One region of the Hymenobacter tenuis genome, then DNA from elsewhere that is predicted to be linked to it. Evidence: riboswitches for the same ligand, from Rfam matches in the RefSeq annotation. Region 1 holds a riboswitch; each other region holds the start of a gene.
What was found. A riboswitch is a leader RNA that binds a small molecule or an ion and turns the genes downstream of it on or off. The one in region 1 is predicted to bind S-adenosylmethionine.
Positions count from the first base shown of each region.

Region 2: linked by a shared signal. The riboswitch ahead of ACYVGU_RS05590 (homoserine dehydrogenase) and the one ahead of ACYVGU_RS08770 (amino acid permease) in region 1 are both predicted to bind S-adenosylmethionine.
Region 3: linked by a shared signal. The riboswitch ahead of ACYVGU_RS16515 (O-acetylhomoserine aminocarboxypropyltransferase/cysteine synthase family protein) and the one ahead of ACYVGU_RS08770 (amino acid permease) in region 1 are both predicted to bind S-adenosylmethionine.

Region 1 covers NZ_BAAGWF010000001.1:2,019,637-2,024,679, reverse strand. Annotated here, with positions in the region: gene ACYVGU_RS08780 (EcsC family protein) at 1-648, shown strand, start outside; gene ACYVGU_RS08775 (hypothetical protein) at 732-1,160, opposite strand; SAM riboswitch class I at 1,519-1,611, shown strand; gene ACYVGU_RS08770 (amino acid permease) at 2,010-3,464, shown strand; gene ACYVGU_RS08765 (lysostaphin resistance A-like protein) at 3,633-4,469, shown strand; gene ACYVGU_RS08760 (TSUP family transporter) at 4,651-5,043, opposite strand, start outside.
Region 2 covers NZ_BAAGWF010000001.1:1,299,187-1,304,229, reverse strand. Annotated here, with positions in the region: gene ACYVGU_RS05600 (DUF4197 domain-containing protein) at 1-547, opposite strand, end outside; gene ACYVGU_RS05595 (competence/damage-inducible protein A) at 646-1,899, shown strand; gene ACYVGU_RS05590 (homoserine dehydrogenase) at 1,980-3,242, opposite strand; SAM riboswitch class I at 3,439-3,552, opposite strand; gene ACYVGU_RS05585 (dihydrolipoamide acetyltransferase family protein) at 3,785-5,043, shown strand, end outside.
Region 3 covers NZ_BAAGWF010000004.1:693,889-698,931, forward strand. Annotated here, with positions in the region: gene metX (homoserine O-acetyltransferase family protein) at 1-217, opposite strand, end outside; gene ACYVGU_RS16515 (O-acetylhomoserine aminocarboxypropyltransferase/cysteine synthase family protein) at 417-1,805, opposite strand; SAM riboswitch class I at 2,194-2,307, opposite strand; gene ACYVGU_RS16520 (LysM peptidoglycan-binding domain-containing protein) at 2,668-2,964, opposite strand; gene ACYVGU_RS16525 (lipocalin family protein) at 3,194-3,610, shown strand; gene ACYVGU_RS16530 (T9SS type A sorting domain-containing protein) at 3,824-5,043, shown strand, end outside.

The sequences.
Region 1 (5,043 bases):
CTGAATGCATTTCTGCCCGAAAAGGTGCACCAGGCTCTCACGGCGGCCATCAAGCAAATGGTGCGCGGCGTTCTGTTTGGCTCTACGCACACTACGCGCCGTCCGCAGGCCGATACGCCGTTGGCAGAGCGCGAAGCTGCGGTGAAGAACACACTGCGGTATTACCGCAATACGGCCGCCGCCGAAGGAGCCATGACGGGAGCGGGCGGCTTCTTGCTCGGGCTGGCCGACTTCCCGTTGCTGCTCGGCATCAAGCTGAAGTTTCTGTTTGATGTGGCGGCCCTCTACGGCCACGACGTGCGCGACTACACTGAGCGGTTGTTCCTGCTGCACATTTTCCAGCTAGCTTTCAGCAGCCAGCATACCCGCAACGAAATTTACAGCCGTGTTGCCAACTGGGATGCCTACCGCCACACGCTCCCGACCGACGTGCAGGAGTTTGACTGGCGCACGTTTCAGCAGGAGTACCGCGACTACATTGACTTGGCCAAAATGGCGCAGCTAGTGCCTGTTATTGGAGCGGCCGTAGGCGCGGTGGCCAACTACCGGCTCCTGGAGCAACTCGGCGACACGGCCATGAACTGCTACCGCCTGCGCTGGTTTGCCGCAGAGAACACGCCTGATGCTTTACCCATTGTAACTACCTAGTAACGGCCTAGACTGGCTTTGCTCATAAAACAAAAAGCCCCAGCGCAGGAATGCGCTGGGGCTTTTAGGTTAGGTATGTGGCACTAGCTTTTGGCCTTGCGTGGATGCTGGGCTTTGTGCTTGGCCATTTTCTCCTGTTGCAGCTGAGCATACTTCGTGTACTGATCAGCGCTCAGAATTTGCTTGAGTTGGGCTTCGTAGCGCTCCTTGCCGGCCTTCATGACTTGGTGGCGCTGCTTTTTATCGGCGGTGGAAGCTACTTGCGTGCGCTTGGCCTGCATTTCCTGGTAGCGGGCCAGGTTCAGCTGCCGGACTTGCTCGGTTTGAGCAGCCGAGAGGCCTAGCTTCTGACTGAGGCTTTTGGCTTTTTGCTCGGCGCGCTGCTCAGGTGTTTTGGCAGCCTTGGCGCCTTTTTGGTGCTTAGCATGTGCTGCTTTTACGGGCGTAGTTTGGGCCGAAGCGGCAGCAGCAGAAAGAGAGAAAGCGGCGAGGAGAACGAGAAGCTTTTTCATGGCTATGTTGGATTGTTTAAATTCAGAGAAAGAAGCGGGCCGCCGTCCGGAACAGGCGTTTCCGCTTCTGCAAGGTCAATAGGCAACTCAGATGCCAACTTTAAGCAAACTCGGGCCCTAGCAGCCTCTGAAAATATTTAAATTTTCCGGTTAAACTTCCGCCAGTAAAATCTATCAGCAAAAGCAGTGTTCTGATAGTGAGCGTGTTATGAGTTGATAAGACTTGGCTGCTAGGGCACCAGTTGGCTTCAGGAGTTGATAAAATACGCAGTGTGGTAGAGCGAGAAAGACCCCGTTTGCAGGAGCAGCATTCCGGTTCTACCTTTGTCGTATCAATTCTTTCTAGCCCAAAGGATTGTTTTTATACAGAGGCGCTGAGAGACAGGCTCTATGACGCGTCGGCAACCATCCGCAACAGCCGGAACGGTGCCAATTCCTGACCATATAAAAACAACAAGCCGTGGACTTTTGCCTCTGCCGTAGTACCTGTTTCGTAGTTTCCGCTGCCCTTCTCAGTGCGCCCCATAAGGCTCAGCGCTGCTGTATGAGCCGCTGTTGTTGCTGTTGAGGCTGCGGCTTCTGCCCTGAGTTTTTGACCCAATTGGCTTTGGATGGTATCGTTACCTAGCATCCAAGCCCTAGGCATCTCTTTTCTTCTCTTCGTTTCCTGGCCAGCGCTGCTGCCTGTAGTTGCCCGGCAATACGCGTCGCTTTCGGCTTTTTAAGAAGCTAGTAAGGCTACGTAATGTGCTGACATCGGCAACCCGCGTTGCTAGCCGGTTAAGCGGCAGCAGGCGTTGCGGCCAGGATATTCTCTTACCAGCCAACTACTACCTGGCGAATCACTTTATGCTCAGAAAATCATTGGAACTGCTTCGGCAGGAAGCGGCCGAAACGGGCGCTAACACCCTGAAACGAAGCCTGAACGGCTTCAATCTTATTACCATTGGCATCGGTGTCATCATTGGGGCGGGCCTGTTTTCGCTTACGGGCATTGCGGCCGCCAACAATGCTGGTCCGGCCGTTACGCTCTCGTTTGTGGTGGCAGCAGTGGGCTGTGCTTTCTCGGCTCTGTGCTACGCTGAGTTTGCCTCCATGGTGCCGGTTGCGGGCTCCGCTTACACCTATGCCTATGCCACCATGGGCGAGCTGTTTGCTTGGATTATCGGTTGGGACTTGGTGCTGGAGTACTCCGTAGGCGCGGCCACGGTGGCCATCAGCTGGTCGCAGTATCTGCTGAAGTTCCTGAGCAAATACGGCATCAATCTGCCTCCGCAGTTGGTGATGTCGCCGTTTGAATCGGCTACGTTGGCTAATGGCACCGAAGTACACGGCTTGGTGAACATACCGGCCATGCTTATTGTGCTGGCCATCACCATGATTATTATACGCGGTACCTCGGGCTCGGCCTGGTTTAATGCCTTGGTGGTTACGCTAAAGGTGGCGGTGGTGCTGGTATTCATCGGGCTCGGCTGGCAGTACATTGACCCCGCCAATTATCAACCTTACATCCCGAAGAACACCGGCACGTTCGGGGAGTTTGGCTGGAGCGGTATTCTGCGCGGGGCAGGGGTAGTATTCTTCGTATTCATTGGCTTTGATATTGTGGCCACCATGGCCCAAGAAACCAAGAATCCGCAGCGCAATATGCCCATCGGCATCATCGGTTCCCTGCTGATTTGCACCGTATTGTTTGTGCTTTTCGGCCACGTCATGACGGGCCTGGCCAACTACACCGAGTTCAAGAACAGCGCTGCGCCCGTGGCTATTGCCATCGAAAAAACGCCGTACGCCTGGCTGTCATCGGCCGTGATTCTGGCCATTATCATCGGCTACACCTCCGTTATTCTGGTGGATTTGCTGGGCCAGAGCCGCGTGTTTTTCAGCATGGCCAAGGATGGGTTACTACCCCCGGTATTCTCCCGAATCCATGAGCGGTTCCGCACGCCGTTGCAGTCGAATCTGCTACTAGGCTTGTTTATTGCCTTATTCGCGGGGTTTGTGCCGATTTCGGTGGTAGGCGAAATGACCTCTATTGGTACTTTGCTGGCCTTCGTAATGGTGTGCCTGGGCATTCTGATTATGCGCAAGCGCGAACCCGACGCCCCACGTGGCTTCCGCACGCCGTGGGTGCCGCTGGTACCTATTCTGGGTATCCTGACCTGCCTCGTGATGATGCTGTCGTTGCCTTGGGAAACGTGGTTGCGCCTGGCAGTGTGGCTGGCCATCGGCCTGGCTATCTACTACGGGTACGGCCGCAAGCACAGCAAGCTGGGGCAGCAAAAGCAGCAGCAAGCCGCCTAAACGCAGTAATTCTTCTTATCAAGATGACTATCACAACCAGCCGACGCGCTACGCTCGGCTGGTTGTTTTTTTATGCGCCAAGAACAGTAGTTTTGACGCACACTACTTTATACTAATCCTGATTTTACTGTGGAAACTAGTACGCCTGAAGTTGCTACCCCCTCTCTATTGAAACCAGCCCCAGCTTATCCTGCCCTAAAAGAAAGCTGGACATTTATCGGCTGGTATTTACTCGTGACGCTACTCGTGGGCTTGCCTACCTCTTTGCTCGCCAGCAAGGTGCTGCACCTATCAAAATCCGTGACGGGTATGGTTGTGGCCGTGTTGTCTAACGTAGCCCTACTTGGGTTTATGCGCTGGAAAGCGGGCAAGCGCTGGAACCCGGTGCAGTTCACGGGGCAAGAGCAGGGGTGGCTGTACGCCCTGCTGCCCCTACTGGTGCCGGCCCTGGTAATGGTGCTGTCGGTGGTGCAGCTACTAGGGCTTCCTGACTGGCAGCAACGCTTTTTTGAAGAACTTGTGCACGAGCCAGTAGCGGCGTTCCTCGTAGGAGTTGTTGCGGTGCCCATACTGGAGGAAGTGCTATTTCGGGGTGTAATTCTGCAAGCCTTGCTCCGCACATACCGGCCGTGGGTCGCCATTGGCCAGTCGGCGCTGCTTTTTGGTATAATACATTTTAACCCCGCCCAAAGCCTGGGAACCGCCCTAATTGGGGTAGTACTAGGGTGGCTTTACTACCGAACCCGCTCCCTGTGGCTGTGTATCAGTATCCATGCGCTCAATAATCTGTTGGCTTTCGCCTCCATGATATGGCCTGTGGGCATGGCGGCTGATAGCCCGGAAATCTTGCTTGCTACGTCGCCGGGGCTGTATATCGGGTTGGTGCTGCTCAGTGCCCTAGTACTTTTCCTGGTGCTGCGGCGTGTGCAGCAAACAACCAGCCCAGTACCGATGCCTGAAGTGCTACCAACTGAGGAAGAACCACTCCTTTCTGTTAGGGCTTAACTCCGTTTTACTAGGTAGCCAAATGCCTCAAACCGGTGCTGACTCAACAAGCTAATCAGGATAACGCTGGGCTTGTAGGCTTTCCGGCAGTAGCTTTAAATTACTAGGACTGCCAATGTGGTAAACCATAAAAAGCCCCGCCAATAATTGGCGGGGCTTTTTCGTAAGGTGTTGGCAGCTGCTACATAAACACTTTCCGCAGCGCCCATAGGCTCCAGATGATGACCATCAGGCCCACGCACACAAACATCCAGCGCACCGGAATGCGACCGGCCAGGCGGGCGGCAAGAGGAGAGGCCGCTACGCCGCCCACAATTAGGCCCAGGATGATTTGCCAGTGCGAAATGCCCAGCGTGGCGAAGAAGGTGACAGCGCTGGCAAACGTGACAAAAAACTCCGTGACGCTTACCGAGCCTATCACGTACTGCGGGGTGCGGCCTCCGGCAATGAGCGTGCTGGTAACCAAAGGCCCCCAACCGCCGCCGCCAAACGAATCGAGGAAGCCGCCGGCCGCGGCCAGTACGCCCAGCTTCTTGTGCTTTTTGCGCGGACCCGGCTTGGCAAAGGCTTTCGA
Region 2 (5,043 bases), 720 kb from region 1:
GCAGGGTGGTAGCGGCATCATTTTCCTTGCTGGTGGCCAGCGTGAGGGCGTCTTGCAGCGTTAGGTTTTGCACCGCGTTCAGGAAGATCGGCTTGGCTTGGGCGGAAGCCGTTTCGGCAGCCCGGTTCAGCGCTACCTCAAAATTATCGACCAAGCCCCCGGCCCGCACCTTGCGCAGCGTAGCGGCTACTAGCTCTGCTTCGGGCGGAAAAGGAATCCGGATATCGGCGTTGGCATTGAAGCCGTCGGTTTCCCCGGCTTGCGCTACGGCCCGGCTTACGCCCTGGCTGAGGGCTTCGCGCAGGCCGCCGCTGGCTTCCTCAGCCGTAAGTGGGGCTTTAGCTACTACAACGGGGGTAGTAACCACTTTTGTAGCAGTGGCCTTGGTGGCAGTTGTTGTTTTTTTAACGGGCGCTTTCTTTTTGGCGGCCGTAGTGTTTTTAGTTGTGGTCGTCTTTTTCGTCGTGGTTTTCGTTTGGGCGGCGGCAAGTTGCGCGGTGGCCAAGGTGAGCGTGAGGCCGAGGGCCAGGGTACGGAGCGGGGTCATAAAACAAAAAAGGTAAACCAGAAAGCCAGTATGGCGTTGTTAGCCGACGAGTTGCCAATATTGCGCCAAATCCGGCACTCCTCCTAACTCCCCCTTCTATGCCTATCATTCCCGACGTTGAAATCATGACTATCGGCGACGAACTGCTCTACGGGCAGGTCATCGACACCAATTCGGCTTTTATGGGCCAGGAGCTGGGCAAGCTAGGGCTACGCGTCCGCCAGATTACCAGCGTTTCTGATCGGGCCGATGAGATTGTGGCTGCCCTCGACCTAGCCCGGCAGCGTGCCCAGGTGGTACTAATGACGGGCGGCCTCGGTCCTACCAAAGATGACCTGACCAAACACGTGCTGGCCCGCTATTTCAGCTCCGAGCTAGTGATGCACCAGCCTACCCTGGAGCACGTCGAAGGCTTTTTTCGGCGCTTCAACCGCCCCATGTTGGAAGTAAACCGCCAACAGGCCTTGGTACCTGCTGCCTGCGAGGTGCTGTTCAATGCCGTGGGTACGGCGCCGGGCATGTGGTTTGAGAACCAGGGAACCGTGTTTGTGAGCATGCCTGGCGTGCCGCACGAAATGAAGTACCTGATGACCCATGAGGTACTCCCTCGCCTGCAGCAACACTTCCAAACGCCCGCCATTGAGCACGTAGTAGTACAGACGGTGGGCCTGGGCGAGTCGTTTCTGGCGCAGCAGATAGAAGCGTGGGAAACGGCCTTACCACCCAACGTGAAGCTAGCATACCTGCCGTACCTCGGCGGCGTGCGCCTGCGCCTCACCGGCCACGACGATGGCCAGCCCGACCTGCGGGCCCGCATGGAAGCCCTGCTACCCGAACTGCGCACCTTGCTCGGCGACCATATTTTTGCCGTAGGAGAAATCAAGCTGGAAAAAGCTGTGGGCCAACAGTTGCAAGCGCGTGGCCTTACTGTAGGCACCGCCGAGAGTTGCACCGGTGGCTTGCTGGCGCATCGGCTTACCAGCATTCCGGGCAGCTCCCGCTATTTTCAGGGCAGCATTATTGCGTATTCCAACGATATAAAGCAGCGCCAGCTGGGCGTAAAGCCCGAAACACTAGCTGCCCACGGGGCCGTAAGCGAAGCCACCGTAGCCGAAATGGCCGAAGGCTTGCGCCAGCAGTTGGGCGTTGATGTGGCCCTAGCAACCAGCGGCATTGCCGGCCCCGATGGTGGCACCCCGGAAAAGCCCGTTGGCACGGTATGCATTGCCTACGCCGATGCGCACCGCACCGTCACGAAGCAAATCAGCTTTGACCGTGGTCGGCAGTTAAATCTGGAATACACCACCACCATGGCCCTGAACCTGCTGCGACTGAGCTTACCCAAGGACTAGCGTGTGTAGTTCTAGAAAGAAGCCGAGGCACAGATCCACTTAGGTAGCACTAGGGTATCTGTTCCTCGGCTTCTTCATGCTTACTCAGCCTCTGTTAGGGCTCGGGTGGGCACTACATCCGGCACTACCAGTGCCTCGCTTGCGGCGCGTAACGGACTAGGCAACCGCACCACGCAAACCCCGGGTGCCCGCAGCCATGCGGCCTGCGCTAGCTGGGTCAGTCCAATGGTACCCGTAAGGTAGTGGCCGCGCGTACTGGACCGGAACTGCTCGTGCACGTGGCTGAAATCGGCTAGCTCAGGAATAGCTTTATCCGTGAAAGTCACCAGCACATCCAACTCGGCGGCAGTGGCTAAGGCCAGGGCGTTCTGCTGATGCAGTTTCTTGTACTCGTAGCGGTAGCCGTAGGTCAGGGCCGAAAGGTCGCTGAGCACGGCGGAGGCGGTGGGGAATGCGCCCGCGCCCCGGCCCAGAAAAAACTGTCGGTCGGCGAAGCTGCTTTGCGTGATAAGGCCATTGTACTCGTCGTGCACACGTGCCAGCTCGTGCTCAGGCGTTACCAGCGTAGGCAGTACAGCTGCTGCAATAGTGCCATCGGGTAGGCGCCGGCCTTCCGCCACCAGTTTCAGCGCGTAGCCCTTCTCTTTGGCGTAAGCGGTTGCTAGAGGGCTCAGACGGTCAATGCCCAGGGTCAGGAGCTGCTCAGGCGCAACTACTAGCCCGAAGGCGTGCGTCAGGAGCAATACGAGCTTGTTGCGGGCGTCAAGGCCTTCTACATCCAGAGCCGGGTTGCTTTCCGCGAAACCAAGCGCCTGGGCCTGCCCCAAGGCCTCTGCAAACGACAGCGTGTCGCGGTGCATGGCCGTGAGAATGTAATTGGTGGAGCCATTGATGATGCCCTCCACTGACTCTAGCAGGTCGTTGTCGTAATATTCCTCTAGGTTGCGGATGACGGGCAGGCTAGCGCAGGCAGCGGCCTCGTAGAGCAGGGGCGTGCCCGTTTCGCGCTGCAACCGAATCAGCTCGGGCAGGTGCTCGGCCAGCATTTTTTTATTGGCCGTAACTACCGCTTTGCCGCGGCGCAGGGCTTCCGTCACAATCAAATAGGCCTCGTCGGCGTCATCAATCAGCTCTACAATTACGTCGAGTGAAGAATCTTGGAGCAACTCCTGCCGGTCGAAGGTGAACAGGGCAGCCGGAAGTGGGCGGACTTTCTCCCGGTTTTTAACCCCAATACGCCCGATGCTGGCCCGCAGCCCCGGCGTACGCTCCAGCACGGTGTGCAGGCCCTGACCTACTACTCCAAACCCAAACAGGCCAATGCGAATATCTTTGCGACTCATACCAATTGTGTGAATGTCAGCCCGCTAGGGTGCATGCAAGCACTACCCCCTACCGACGACTATGAATGGATGTTGATGCACTCAACGCCCTCATTTCACTCGGCACTTAGTCAAGAACTCTCACCGAAAAGGCACAAAAAAAGCCCTTCCGATAAGTCAGAAGAGCTACACCCGCTGCAGACGGGGAACATCTTGTAACTTATCTTTTCTCGGGTAGCCGAAGCTGTTCCGAGACAGGATTTAGCACCTGGTATTGCTACTGGTTGCTAAGGCATCACAGGGCCTGTCCCTCCGCCTTTCTTGATAAGTGCCCCGTGAAAGGGGCGCGGGGCAAATATACAACCCAATTTTTCTCACGCAATTTTGGCGGCGAAAGGCCCCTATGCCAACCTCACTAGCCCCCGGCCGTAGCTACACCCATTTTCGGATACACGGCCGGGCTTTGCGAGGCGTTGAGGCTTTCTGTTACCTTTGAGTCCGCAACTCCCCAGTCCGCATAGCAAAACCCTCCCACCCCATAACCCAACCCTACCCCCAACCGCATGGCACGAGTGGAAATGACGATGCCCAAGATGGGCGAATCCATCATGGAAGGCACCGTCCTGAAATGGCTCAAACAAGTAGGCGACTCCATCGACCAGGATGAATCGGTGCTGGAAGTAGCCACCGATAAGGTAGATACCGAAGTTCCGGCCCTGCACGCCGGCATCCTCCAGGAAATTCTGGTTCAGGAAGGCCAGGTAGTGGCCGTTGGCGCTCCCATCGCCATTATTGAAACCGATGCCGCCAGCGCCGGCTCCGCTGCTCCCACGGCAGCCGCCGAAATTCCAGCACCCTCAGCCAATGGCGCCGACAAAGCAACCGCTGAGGTTCCTTACCTCCCCGAGTCTGGCGACCCGCAGGCCAATCCTGCGCAAGCCGTAGCAGCCCAGCCCCAGACGGGCCGTTTCTACTCGCCGCTGGTGCTCAGCATTGCCCGCGAAGAAGGCATCTCCATGGCTGACCTGGAGTACCTGCCCGGTACTGGCAGCGAGGGCCGCGTTACCAAAAAAGACATTCTGGATTACGTAGCAGCTGGCAAGAAACCCCTAGGTCAGGCAGCGTCCGCAACCCCGGCTGCTCAGCCTCAGGCCGTGGCTCCGGCACCGCAAGCGCCGGCTTCACAGCCCACTGCCCAGCCCGCTCCGGTTTCAGCACCCCAGGCTTCAGCAGCAGCCATAACTCCTTCTAAAGCAGTTCCTTCCATTAGCGGAAATCAAGAGCTGATTGAGATGGATCGCATGCGCAAAATGATTGCCCAGCGCATGGTGGACTCCAAGAAGATTTCGCCCCACGTTACCTCGTTTGTGGAGGCCGACGTGACCGAGCTCGTGCATTGGCGCAACAAGCACAAGGATGCCTACAAGAAGCGCGAAGGTGAGAACCTGACCTTCACGCCCATCTTCATTCAGGCCATTGCGCGAGCCATCCAGGACTTCCCGATGATCAACGTCTCGATTGAAGGCGACTACATCATCAAGAAGCGCGACATCAACGTGGGCGTGGCCGTGGCCCTGCCCTCCGGCAACCTTATCGTGCCGGTCATTCATAACGCCGACCAGCTCAACTTGAATGGCCTCAGCAAAAAGGTAAACGACCTGGCCAACCGGGCCCGTGCCAACAAGCTGAAGCCCGAGGACCTGGAAGGCGGCACGTACACGGTATCGAACGTAGGCTCCTTCGGCAACGTGATGGGTACGCCCATCATCATGCAGCCGCAGGTAGCTATTATGGCCGTGGGCGCTATCAAGAAGAAGCCCGC
Region 3 (5,043 bases), on a different contig from region 1:
GGTCGAAATAACAGCCCGGTCCTACTAGCCCCGGCCACCAGCTCAGCACATCAGAGTTAGCCGTGAGGGCATGGCACACCCATAGCACATTGTCGCGGGAGGCATTTAGGCGCCCGTAGGTATGGTAGGTTACGTTCACCTGAGGCAATATGGCGCCGCTTTCCAGCCGAAGTGGCCTAGGCAAACGAAACAGGTGTGGTTCTTCTTCGGAAGGCATGGTACTAGGGCAATTTCAAAGTCAATAGCCTGCGGGCGGAGCCGATTCTGCCCGGCTCCGCCCCGGCTGTAGTGCGGGCGGCGTTGGTCCTCGGCTTCCTCTCTCCTGAAAGCCCAGGCACCAGCCCGCGCGCTGCGTTGCTGGAAGCTGATCCGAGCCGCTCTCTCACCTGCGGCCCGGCATCAACCCCTCTCAAGTATCAGACTTCCAGCGTGGCAACGTGTTCGGTTTCGGGTTCGGGTAGGAGGGTGCTGCCACTCTCCCCAGAAGGAATGGTAGCTGCCGTGCGCACGGCGTCAAACGCTAGGGTCAAATCAGCCCGAATGTCTTCGAAGTGCTCTGTGCCCAACGACAGGCGCAGCAACGTGGGCGTTACGCCGGCCGCCCGCTGCTCTGCCTCGGAAAGCTGCTGGTGCGTGGTAGCCGAGGGCTGAATAATCAGCGTTTTAGAATCGCCAACGTTGGCCAGGTGGCTGATTAGCTTCAGGTTATCAATGAACTGTATAGCGGTTTCCTTGGTGCCTTTGATGGCGAAGGTGAGCACGCCGCCGTAGCCGCGCTTCAGGTACTTCTGGGCCAGCGTGTGGTACGGGCTGCTCTTCAGGCCGGGGTAGTTCACGGCTTCTACCTGCGGATGTTGCTCTAGCCAAGTAGCAATGCGCAGGGCATTTTCCACGGTGCGGTCTACGCGCAAACTCAGCGTTTCGAGGCCTTGCAGCAACAGGAAAGAGTTGAACGGGCTCTGCGAGGGGCCAAAATCGCGCAGGCCTTCTACCCGGGCCCGAATGATGAAAGCAATGTTGCCGAATGGGCCACCTTTGCCGAACACCTCATTAAATACGAGGCCGTGGTAGCCCTCCGAGGGCTCCGTGAATTGCGGGAACTTGCCGTTGCCGAAGTCATATTTGCCACCGTCTACAATCACGCCGCCAATGCTGGTGCCGTGGCCACCAATCCACTTCGTGGCCGACTCAACCACAATGTGCGCGCCGTGCTCCAGTGGCCGGAACAGGTAGCCGCCGGCCCCAAACGTATTGTCCACAATGAGTGGCAGATCGTGCTTATTGGCAATGGCGGCAATGCGCTCAAAATCCGGGATACTGAAGCTTGGGTTACCAATGGTTTCGAGGTAAAGCGCCTTGGTATTTTCGTCGATCAGGGCTTCAAATTCGCTAGGCTGGTCGCCGTTGGCAAAGCGCACCTCAATGCCCAACCGCTTGAACGCCACCTTGAATTGGTTGTAAGTGCCGCCATACAAGTGCGTAGTGCTCACGAAGTTGTCGCCGGCCTGCAGAATGTTGTTGAGGGCAATAAACTGCGCCGCCTGCCCCGAGGAAACCGCCAGTGCCGCTACGCCACCTTCCAGCGCGGCTATGCGCTGCTCGAACACGTCGGTGGTGGGGTTCATCAGGCGGGTGTAGATGTTGCCGAACTCCTTCAGGGCAAACAGGTTAGCGCCGTGCTCGGCATTCTTGAACACATAGCTGGTCGTCTGATAAATCGGAACCGCGCGGGACCCGGTTACGGGGTCGGGCTGCTGGCCGGCGTGGAGTTGGAGGGTCTCGAAGTGAGCGTTCTGCGTGGACATAGCAAGGCTGGTTAGCAGGAAGTTGGATATGAAGGAAGGGAGCGTAAACCGCTACAGTGGGGGCTACGCAAGGGCGTAGCAGGAGCCGGGCTGAAGTCAGCAACCTGTGAGGGCGAGCTGAGCAAACAGACGAGCCAGGCGACGCTGCCTAGGCAGCACCAAGGGCCAAAGCCCAGGAAACAGGGGAGGGGAGAAGCTGGGCCGCCGGGCGTGGGCTAGCTACAGCAACAACAAGCGCCGCTACAGCAGCGCATTCGCATTCGCCAAGCAGCGTGGGCGGCTACAGCAGCCCTAGAAACGCAGGAAAGCGGCTGGGCAGTAAGCAACAAAGCAGACTGGGCAGCAGCGGAAGGAAGGGCGAAAGCGAAGGTGTTTTCCATGGCACTCTGAGTTATATGCCCCGCCGCCGAATGGCTGGTCGGGCAGGAATTGGCACCTTTCGCGCGGTCGAAGGTTGCCAGTGGGTCAGGGAGCCTGTTCTCTCGCCACTTCTGTATAAATCTTTGAAAACTGCCCCGCCGCGAGCGGGAGAGTACCTAGTTGGTATTGCAAAGGTATACGCCTAGTTTCGATATATGCAATAGCTAGTGAAAATAATTTTTAATCAGCCGATACTGCTAATATGCTTATGCTGCGTTAAGATGAGTAGTCGTCAACTTGTTGATTGGCAAGCACTAATAGATGCAGGCAACAAGCTGTATTTTCTGCTCCTGTTGAGCAGAGGGTACACTTTAGGCAACAGTGAGCCCTAGTCTCTGTGGGCCATACCACCATCCGAAACACATTACAGGGAATTTTAGAAACACAGAAAAGCCACCTTGTAAGAGGTGGCTTTTTTGGATATTTCGAAGCTAGAGAAATGCTAGAGCTTGGGCAGCGTCAGTACCTGTCCTACTTCAATTAGGTCGGGATTCGAGCCGATAACGCTTTTGTTGGCGTCATAAATCTGGTGCCACTTGGCCGCGTCGCCGTAATGGCGCTTGGCAATTTTCGAAAGCGAGTCGCCGCTTACTACGGTATAGGTATCGCCCTGAGTAGTAGTAGCTGCAGCCTGGTTGGCGTTGCCAAAAAAATCGGTGGCACCACCCGCTGCCGGAGGAGTAGTAGGCTGAACAGGCTTCTTATCGCCGTCGTTAGAAAGGAAATCAAACAGTCCCATAGCAGTAAGTCAGTTTAGTTGTGAGAGGGGAATTGACCGAGAATCAGCACGATGCACTGGTCTGGTTTGCCTCTCTTACGCTTGATAATGCAATAAGTTGTAGCCGGACTGTAGCGCGAACATCTTGGGGAATGCTGCCGTAAGAGTGGCAATGCTGCCCTAGCAGCCTGGTTATCCAGGAGGCTGAGCAGAGACATAAAATCTACTCTCTCATCTAACCATTCTCCCCATGAAAACCCCCTCTTCCTCTTTTCGCTTGCTAGCTAGCCTGCTTATGCTGCTAGTACTTTTCACGGCTGCTTGTGGCAGCAAAGAAGGTAAAGTAGAAGGCGTTAATATGCTTTACGGTAAGGAAAGCAAAGTATGGAAAACCGATAAAGAACTCAGCGCTTCCGGCGACAAAGTAAAACAGACCGATGCCCAGGAAGATGAGCGCATCACGTTCTTCGCGAACCAGCAGTACACCATGATGTCGCCAACCGGAGCAGTGAACGGTAAGTACACCTTTGATCAGGCGGCCAAGAAAATCACGATGACGCCCGACGGTGCTACCCAAAGCAACACCTTTGATGTAGTAACCCTGACCGACGACAAGCTGACCCTAAAAAGCCCCCAAGGTGCGGAGTTGCGCCTAGAAAAGGAATAAACCAAGTTTTTTCCTAATTAGAAAAGCCCTTTTGTACTATGCAAAAGGGCTTTTTTTATGGCTATAGGTGAACAGTAAGTACTGTCGAGGCATAAAATATTGTACAGTGATGATTGGACAATTTTGATTTCATGTCGGTTAGGGGCGGGTAGTGCAGATCACTGGCTAGCACGTTATAACTCCCACTAAACCTGGTATATAAAGTCCCAGACGTTGTTTACACGCCTTATTGTTCTGCTGCTTTTGTGGAGCAGCTTCAACAGCCAAGCCCAGACGACGACGACCGTCGTCAGTTACGATTTCAACAGCGGCACCAGCTTCAGCAGCATCTCGCCGACAGTGGCTACCGACGTCACTAGCTCCGTTTCCTCAACCGAGCCCTTCGTTACGTTCACGGGCACTACCACTGGTTCAAGCGCCTTCACGGCGGGCACCGCTGGCCTGGCACTAGGTATGAACAACTCAGCCGGCACGAATACCCGGTATCTTGAATTTGTGCTTGGCGGAGCTAATCTGCCCAGCTACTTTGGCTATAAGCTTTATTACCAGCAGTACCACCCGTCCACGGGTGCCAGTACTATTACAGTGGCTTTCAGTGGTGATGGTGGGCGCACGTTTGAAACCGCAACACCCATAACCACTGGCAGCGGAATCTGGACCGAGCACCTGATTGACCTTTCAAGCCAAAGCAGCCTCCACAACAAAGCAGCGGTTGTGGTACGGCTACTAGTAAGTGGCGCGTCTGGCGTTGGCCCAGTTCGTATTGATAATTTTCAGGTGCAGGCTACTTCTCTGCTCAACCCCAAGCCCACACTTACAGCATTGGCGCCATCTAGTATAGCTGCCGGCAGCGGTGGGTTTACGTTGGCTGTTACGGGCAGTGGCTTCGGGGCAGGCAGCGTAGTGCGATTTAATGGCACAGAGCTGATTACTACAGTAGTAAGTGCTACGCAGCTTAGTGCCAGTGTGCCAGCTAGTGCGGTAGCAGCGGCTGGCTCGTTTCCCGTCACGGTGTTCAACCCTGCGCCGGGCGGCGGCAGCTCCGAGAGCCGTACGTTCACGGTTACGCCAGTGGTACGTTGGGATGGTGGCGCCGGCACGAGCAGTTGGTTTGACGCACAAAACTGGGACAAAGATGCCCTGCCTACCTCCAACGATGATGTACTGCTGGACCATACCAGCGTAGTCAAAAGCTATGCGGTGGTACTAGCGCCCGGCATAGCCGCTTCTGCCGTGGGTACACCTGCCGTTACGGTTCGCTCGTTGCGCGTAAACCCGGGGGCCGGCGACTCCATCTTCTTTGAAATTCCAGCCCTTAATACCAGCACTACGCCTCTCACGCTCACGCGCAGTGGCGCTACCGAAGTTGCACTGGCCATCCATGATAAAGGCGTGGTTACCAACTCCAGCGACCAGGGTGTTATTACCATTGA